2 regions of the Arthrobacter sp. 9E16 genome follow, and region 1 is predicted to be linked to the other one. Evidence: predicted binding sites of a transcription regulator. Region 1 holds the regulator's gene; the other holds the start of a gene.
What was found. The regulator LexA, encoded in region 1, represses DNA repair genes until DNA is damaged. The targets are predictions, from matches to a motif close to TCGAACANNTGTTCGA.

Region 1 (4,193 bases):
GGCCCGGGGATCCTCCATTCCGCCGAAAAAGACGAAGTTCGCGTCTGAGGGGGCGGGCTTCAGACCCAGATCCTGCAGCTCGGAGACAATGCGGTCGCGCTGAACCTTGATGTCCTCAACGTTGGCCAGCAAAGCATCTGCGTGTTCCAGCGCAGCGTTGGCGGTGGCCTGCGTGATGGCGGACAGGTGGTACGGCAGCCGCACCAGGCGGAGGGCATCGGTAACCTCGGGGGCGGCTGCCATGTAGCCGATCCGGGCTCCGGCGAGCGCAAAGGCTTTGCTCATGGTGCGTGAGACGATCAGGCGCTCGCGTCCCGGCAGCAGTTCCAGGGCGCTCGGAGTGCCGGCATGGAAGAACTCGCCGTAGGCCTCATCCACGATCACGATGGCCTCTGACGCGGCCCCCGCCTCGTAGACGGCCTCCACAACATCCAGTGAAAGTGCTGTGCCGGTGGGGTTGTTCGGAGTGCAAAGGAAGACGATGTTCGGCGCCTCGGCGCGAACCTGTTCTGCAGCTGACTCAGCCGTAAGCCCGAAGTCGTCGCTTCGGTGTCCCGTGACGTAGCGGGTGCCGGTGCCGCTGGCGAGCAGCGGATACATGGAATAAGTGGGAGGGAAACTCATGGCCGTCCGTCCGGGACCGCCGAACGCCTGGAGAATCTGCTGCAGGACCTCGTTCGAGCCGTTCCCGGCCCAGATATTTTCGGAGGTCAGTCCGTGGCCGAGGTAAGCGGCAAGCCGGTCCCGCAGTTCCGTGAATTCCCGGTCCGGGTAGCGGTTCAGTCCGGCCACGGCCCGCTCCACAGAGATCGCAATCGCCTCCCGCACGGATTTCGGCAGGCCATGCGTATTCTCGTTGACATTCAGCAGGATGGGCACATCCAACTGGGGTGCGCCATAGGGCGTCAGTCCGCGGAGGTCATCGCGCAGAGGAAGTCGGTTGAGTCTCGCCAGCTGTTCAGTCACCTGTACAGCTTAAGACTCGAAGGCGGAGCGGGAAGAATCTGCGGGCTGCACGCCCTGCCTTGTTACGTCCCGCGTTGTTGAGCACTGACTTGTTTGGCTCTGGGTGTTTCGTCCTGAGGTGTTGCGGCTCAGCGTTGTTGCCGGCTCAGCGTTCAACGGGGATGTAAAGCTGAGCACCAACGATGAGGCGGGATTCAGTCAGGTTGTTGAGTTCCATGATGTCTTCCATGACATCCCGCGGGTCACGCTCAGGAGCGAACTCCTGCGCCAGGCCCCACAGGGACTCACCCGCAGCCACACTGACCTGGACGGTTCTTGTCACGTCCGGCCCCCCGCTGGAGGCCATGGCGGGAGCAGTGAAGAAACCCAGCACAATGAGCGCAGCCGCTGCGGCGAGCATCAGCGGGAGGCCGATGAAAACCAGACGGCCCCTGCGAGTCAGGTGCAGCGAGTTCGCCTTGACCGGCAGGGAAGGATTTGAAGGCCGGGAATCGAGGTGCTGTGAGGGAGATGTGTTTGACGCAGCTGTTTTTGACGCAGCTGTATGGATTGAAGCAGCTGTATGACTCGAATCAGCTGTTCGAGCTGTCGGGACTGTTTGGGTTGTCATTGCAACGCCTTTCCGGTTCGATGGCTGCAGGAAATACCCGAAGCCATATTCGAACGATTGGAAGCTGATCGACTTACCCGAACCTCCGCTGAGGGCGGCTGTCGAAAGTATGTTCGATTTCTGCTGAGTTATTTCTAGCACTTATCTACTAATAAAGTCGAGACTCGCTCGAACAAATGTTTGAAAACACCGCACTGCTCGCTTAACGTTGAGGACAAGAGGGAACCTTCAACGGGTTCTGCGGATCGACTCGAAGCCCAGGCGTCGGAGCGGTTCCTCAGGATCACTGAATCAGCTGCCTCTGACATAACCGCCGGAACGGCTTGCACGGCCAATACGTCCCGGCTTGTACCGATTAGACATTTACCGACCAGCCCCGGCATTGCCGGGACCAGCTGACCCGAAGGGAACCCGACGTGGCCCGCAGGACTGCTTCCGAAGACAGCACCAACAAACCAGCTGCCACAGGCACCCGTGCGCGCGCCAAAGGGCTCACCCCCAGGCAGAAGACCGTCCTGGAGATGATTCAGCGGTCCGTGAGCACCAACGGCTATCCGCCCACCATGCGCGAAATCGGCGACACGGTTGGCCTGGCCAGCCTGTCCAGCGTGACCCACCAGCTCATGCAGCTGGAGAAGCTCGGCTACATCCGCCGTGATCCGAAGCGCCCCCGCGCCATGGAAATCCTCATTCCCCTGATGCTCCGTGACGGGTCCTCCGGTACGGCAGCCGAAGAGGGGCCGGGACGCCCCGGCTCCGGCACGGACAACAGCCCTTCAGCCGGCGCTGCGGGGCGCACCGGAGACCAGCATGAAGAGGGCGCAGGCTCAACCCCGGCGCTGGCCTCGGTAACCGAGCTTGCCACCTCCGTTGATACCGCCATGGTGCCGCTGGTCGGCCGCATCGCCGCCGGCGGACCCATCCTTGCGGAGCAGGTGGTGGAGGACATCATGCCGCTGCCCCGTCAGCTGGTGGGACACGGTGACCTTTTCATGCTGAAGGTTTCGGGAGACTCCATGGTTGATGCCGCCATCTGCGACGGTGACTGGGTGGTTGTGCGCCGCCAGCCGACAGCTGAGAACGGTGACATTGTGGCTGCCCTCCTCGACGATGAAGCCACGGTCAAGACCTTCCGGCAGCGCAACGGCCACACCTGGCTGCTGCCGCAGAACACGCGGTACGAGCCCATTGTGGGCGATCACGCCGTCATCATGGGCAAAGTTGTCTCGGTGATGCGCGCTCTTTAGCCGATGTCCCGGCGGGATCCCTGCAGCGGAAAGCACGCAAATGGCGGCCGGAAATATTCCGGCCGCCATTTGCATGTCCATGTCTTTGCTGCCCGGCCTCACTGGGCCGCAGAGTGCCGCGGTTGCCCCCGCAGCCCGCCTATCCCGCCGACAGCTCCTCGGCTGCCGACTGCTCTGCGAGCCGGCCCAAAACGGAGAGCACCACGGAGCGGTCCGTGGTGGACCAGAACGGCGGCAGCGCTGCGCGCAGGAAGCCCCCATACCGGGCCGTGGCCAGCCGGGAGTCCAGGACAGCCACCACACCGCGGTCCCCCGCCGCACGAATCAGGCGCCCGGCGCCCTGTGCCAGACGCACGGCGGCATGGGTCGCCGCCACGGACATGAACCCGTTGCCTCCGGCCTTGGCCACTGCTCGGGTGCGGGCGGTCATCAGCGGGTCATCGGGACGGGGAAACGGGATGCGGTCGATGAGGACAAGCCGGCACGCGGCTCCGGGAACGTCCACGCCCTGCCATAGCGACATGGTGCCGAAGAGGCAGGTGTCCGGCTCTTCAGAGAACTGCTTGACCAGTGAAGACATGGAAGATTCCCCCTGGCACAGGATGGGGAAATCCACCCGGGTGCGCATGGCATCGGCGGCATCTTCGGCCGCTCGCCGGGAGGAGAATAAGCCCAGCGCGCCGCCGTTGGAGGCCTTAAGCAGCGCTTCGATTTCATTCAGCTGAGCCTCGGAGGTACCCCGCTCCGGCTTGGGCAGGTCCTTGGCCACATACAGAATCCCCTGGCGCGGGTAATCGAAGGGACTGCCGACGTCGGTTCCGGTCCAGGACGGTGCACCCGGACCCAACAGGCCCAGGGCACCGGCCACCGGCCCGAACTCGGAGCCGATCGCCAGGGTTGCCGAGGTCAGGACAACGGTGTGCCCGTCAAACAATCCTTCACGCAGCCGTCCCGCTACTGACAGCGGAGCAACGTTCAGGGTGGCGGGGGCGGTCTCGTCGGGCGGTGAAAAACCTCCCGACGGGGAGAAGGAACTGGGCCGGGACGCCCAAATCACCTCGCCGGCCGCCGGTGCCGAGATCAGCCGCTCGCAGACAGTCAGCACGGCCATAAGCCGTGAACGGGCCGTCTGCCGGCCGCCGTCTGCGGTTTCCCCGGGCTCGGGCTTGGAATCAGAGAGCGCCACTCGGCAGGCCTCGCGAACGCGCCCCACGGCCTGTTCCTGCTCTTCGTTCAGCCCGCTGGCCAGCAGGCCGGAGGGAACACCCTCCATGGACTGCTCAAAGGCACGTGCCGCCTGCGCCAGCTCCTCCACGCTGGCAGAGGTGTGTTTGCGCGCTGCGGTAACAGCGGCAGTAATCACCGTGCCG
Region 2 (4,193 bases), on a different contig from region 1:
CCGCCCGGGCGCAGCCATGCCGGTGCTGCGCTGATGATGCGCCGGAGAACAGTCACGCCGTCGGCGCCCCCGTCGTGGGTAATTGCAGGTTCATGGTCGCGCGCTTCCGGAGGCAGGGTGTCCAGTTTCGAAGTGGGGACATAGGGGGCATTCGCAACGACGACGTCGACCCGCCGGAGCAGGGTTTGCGGCAGCGCACTGAACAGATCACCGGCCAGGACGGTTGCCCGGCCGGCCAGGTTGATGCGTGCACATTCGATCGCTGCGGGGTGGATGTCGACGGCATAGGCCTTCAGGGAATGGCCGGTGCGCGAGGCGACGGCCAGGCTGACGGCTCCGGAGCCGCAGCAAAGCTCGACGAGCACCGGGTTGGTCAGGGCGCTGACCAGGGCTATGGCGTGAGCGGCCAGCAGTTCCGTCCGCCGGCGGGGGATGAAGACGCCGGCGGAGACCGTTATCCGCAGGCCGTAAAACTCGGCCCATCCGAGCACCTGTTCAAGCGGAAAACCGGCGCACCGCCGCAGGACCATCTGCTCCAGATTCTCGGAGCCGGCAGTTTCGGCGCTGCGCTTTGCGGCTTCGGCGAGAAGAAGACTGGCCTCATCCTCGGCGAAAACACAACCGGCCCCTCGGAGCCGTGCGGCCAGCAGTTCTTCGGGAATGGTCCGGTGCACAGGGATACTTTCACAGCTACGGCAGCGTGGGGCAAGGGACGGAGGCGGGCGTGAAGCTGCCGCTAGCTGATCCTCACAAGCGTAAACATGAAGGGAGGATGGGGTCCGGGCATGTCCATTGCCCCCAGCAGCGTGTTCGCGTCCACTCTGCGAAAGGCATCGTTGATTGGCAGGGAATCGTAGATCATGGTGACTGACACCACGCCGCGGTATTCCATCAGACGGAGTCTGGCCTTCGGCTGTGTCGTTCGGAGCAGGCGCAGCAACGGGCGGATGACGCGGCCGGCGGCCGGACGGCGCAGGATGGGGCCGAGCTTCAGGGCTGTCCGCAGCGGAACAAACCACGGATTCACCTCGAAGAGGTTGCCGTCCCTGCCGCTGAAGACCAGCGGGTGTGCGGACTCGGGGCCCTCGAATCTCTTTCCCTGCCACCCGAGGCTGCCCAGAACGCCGTCGAGGGGATGGCCGGTTGGCACTTCTGCTCCCTGCCATGAGCCGGTGAGTTCGTCGATGCAAACCGGCGGGAGGGAATCGAAAAATGCCAGGGCTTCGCTGGAGGTGGTTCCGCCGCTGAGGGCGTTCAGTCCGGCCAGCGCTGGGGTGACATCGTTGTTGGGACTGCTGCCGGTGGGGTTCCCGAGGCGGGCACCGGACAGCGGTGCATAGGCTTCCCAATGTCCACCGGCACTCTCGAGCTTTTCGGCATCGGAATTTGCGTCCTCATAGCTGGAGGTGAAGGCTCGCGCGGCCGCAGGATTTGTTGCAGGCGCACTGCTGCGAATTGTGCGGCTCTTTCCATTGCTGTTCTCGAACGTCACAACAAAGTCACTCCCCAGCTCTGCTGCAATTTGAGCGGCCAACGCTCTTCCCCGCTCCCCGTGAGTTCGGTCCTTACGCTGTGGTGCTGTCTTGTCACCGTTGGCTGTCGCATCCGTAATCGAGGCGTAGTAGCGGCTTTCCCAGGCGGCCAGGTCCGCTTTGAGCTGTTCACTAAGCTGTGAGTCCCCGAAGTCGACGGGACCGCCAGGGAGCCAAACAGGAGATTCGGCCCATCCGGGAAACACTCGGACGGGGATGGGAACGCGATGGTGGTCCACTGGGCCTTCTTCCATGCGACGGGTTTTCGACGTTAGGTGAAATGTACGTGAAAGGTACCTCTGAGCAAACGTTATGAAACCCGCGGCACTCAGTCCGGGCGCCAGAACACCAGTACTTTTTCGAAGAAACTTGAGTAGGGCCGCCTTCCAATTATGCCGGGCGCAGAAGCTAAAATAGAACATATGTACTACTCGTGAAGGCTGAACGGCACGGAGGCTCCAGATTGAAAACCGCAGTCATCCCAGGTCGGCCTCCCCTTGAAGGGAGGACTTCTGACGGCAGCGCTCGCCTCTGCGGTCCCGGCGGAAAGCAGGCTGTTGACCCGGCTGTTGAGTCAGCGTCGGTGGAGGTGCTGGAGGCTGCTGAGCGTGCCCGGTTGATTGATGAGATTCGGTTGCTGGAGGAGCTAAAGTCCGCGGCTGCAGCGGCGCAGGCTCGGGCTGCGGCGGCGTTTGATGCCTCGACCCGCCGTGCCCAGGTCCGGGCGGGGCTGGCGGCGGAGCAGTTGGGCCGGGGTGTGGGCGCGCAGGTGGGGTTGGCCCGCCGGGAGTCCCCGCACCGGGGCAACCGGTTGCTGGGCTTGGCCAAGATCCTGACCGCGGAGATGCCGTGCACTTTGCAGGCGTTGAGTGTGGGGGTGCTCAGTGAGTGGCGGGCGACGCTGTTGGTGCGGGAGACGGCGTGCCTGTCCCGGCAGGACCGGGGCCGGGTGGATGCGGTGGTGGCCGGAGACCTGGCGGGGTTGGGGGCCCTGGGTGATCGGGCGCTGGTAGCCCGGGTGAGGTCGGTGGCGTACGGGTTGGATCCGCAGTCGGTGGTGAACCGAGCGGCGAAGGCGGTTGAGGGCCGGTATGTGTCGTGTCGTCCGGCGCCGGACACGATGACGTATTTGACGGGGTTGTTGCCGGTGGCCCAGGGGGTGGGGGTGTTCGCGGCGTTGTCGCGGGAAGCTGACCGGTTGCGTGCTGCCGGGGATTGCCGGGGCCGGGGTCAGATTATGGCCGATACGTTGGTGGAGCGGGTCACGGGGCAGGCGCGGGCGGAGGATGTGCGGGTGGAAGTGCAGCTGATCATGACGGACCGGGCGTTGCTGGCCGGGGTGCTGCCCGCAGGTGTCATGGATGCCGTTGTCCTGGATGCCGGTGCTCCTGATGCCGGTGTTCCTGATGGTTCGGAGCCGGCGGTGTTGGCGGGGTACGGGGTGGTGCCGGCGCAGTGGGCGCGGGACCTGATCCGCGGCAGCGGGCCGGACACTGGGTCGGGTTCCGGATCATCATCCGCCGCGGTTGACCTTCATGGTGCTGAAGGAACATTGTCGGGGTGGGGCAGGCCGCGGGTGCGGCCTGATCCGCGGACTGAGGTGTGGCTGCGGCGGTTGTATGCGGTTCCCGGGTCGGGGCGGTTGGTGGCGATGGACTCGAAGGCACGGTTGGTGCCGAAGGGGTTGGCACGGTTTATCGCAGCTAGGGACCGGGTGTGCCGGATGCCGTGGTGTGGTGCTCCGATCCGGCATTATGACCATGTTGTGCCGGTTCGTGAGGGTGGCTTGACGTCGGCGGAGAATGTTCAGGGTTTGTGTGAGGCCTGCAACCAGGCCAAGGAAGCACCCGGCTGGACCGCCCGAACCGCGCAGGACATCGCGGACCACACTCCGGACGGCAGGCACACGGTTGTGACCACTACGCCTACGGGGCATGTCTATCGGTCCATTGCTCCTTCTCCGCCGGCTCTGGAGTAAAGGTGTTGGCAGAAGACAGGTCCGGACACGGGAGAATGGACCGGTGAGCACACAGCATTCAACCGGCAATCCGGACCGTTCAAACGTTCTGACCAAGGCTCCCTTCAACCTGGAGCGCATCGGCGCGGGGCTGGTCTTTGCCGAGGCGCTCCCGGATCTGGCGGCGGCCCTGGACCCCGCGACCGGGAAGAACGCCGCCGTGGTGCAGGCCCCGCCGGGAACCGGCAAGACCACATTGGTTCCTCCGTTGCTCGCCAATCTGCTGGTCTCGCAGGAGAGCGCCGGCGAAGGGCGCACCGCTCCGGCGCTCACCGCCGAAAGGCCTCAGCGGATTGTCGTAACACAGCCGCGCCGGGTGGCGGCGCGTTCGGCCGCGCGCCGGCTCGCTGCTTTGGACAACAGCCGTGTTGGTGCCCGGATCGGTTACACAGTGCGGGGAGAAAGCCACACCAGCCCGGAAACCATCATCGAGTTCGTGACCCCCGGCATCCTGCTGCGCCGGCTGCTGGCTGACCCGGGGCTGGAAGGAACATCCGCCGTCGTCCTTGATGAAGTGCACGAGCGCGGGTTGGAAACAGACCTGTTGCTGGGCATGCTCACCGAAGTCCGGCAACTGCGCGATGACCTGACTCTGGTCGCCATGTCGGCGACCTTGGATGCACCCCGCTTTGCTGCGCTGATTG

Region 2: a site for LexA is predicted at 1,947-1,962, ahead of CXR00_RS18535 (HNH endonuclease signature motif containing protein). Genes of this name have one in related genera too.

What each region holds. Positions count from the first base shown of each region.
Region 1 covers NZ_PJIU01000003.1:717,075-721,267, reverse strand. The annotation lists gene CXR00_RS15550 (histidinol-phosphate transaminase) at 1-966, opposite strand, end outside; gene CXR00_RS15545 (LysM peptidoglycan-binding domain-containing protein) at 1,112-1,576, opposite strand; gene lexA (transcriptional repressor LexA) at 1,993-2,823, shown strand; gene CXR00_RS15535 (ATP-dependent DNA helicase) at 2,963-4,193, opposite strand, start outside.
Region 2 covers NZ_PJIU01000002.1:759,553-763,745, reverse strand. The annotation lists gene CXR00_RS10215 (putative protein N(5)-glutamine methyltransferase) at 1-674, opposite strand, end outside; gene CXR00_RS10210 (DUF4334 domain-containing protein) at 737-1,534, opposite strand; gene CXR00_RS18535 (HNH endonuclease signature motif containing protein) at 2,122-3,510, shown strand; gene hrpB (ATP-dependent helicase HrpB) at 3,554-4,193, shown strand, end outside.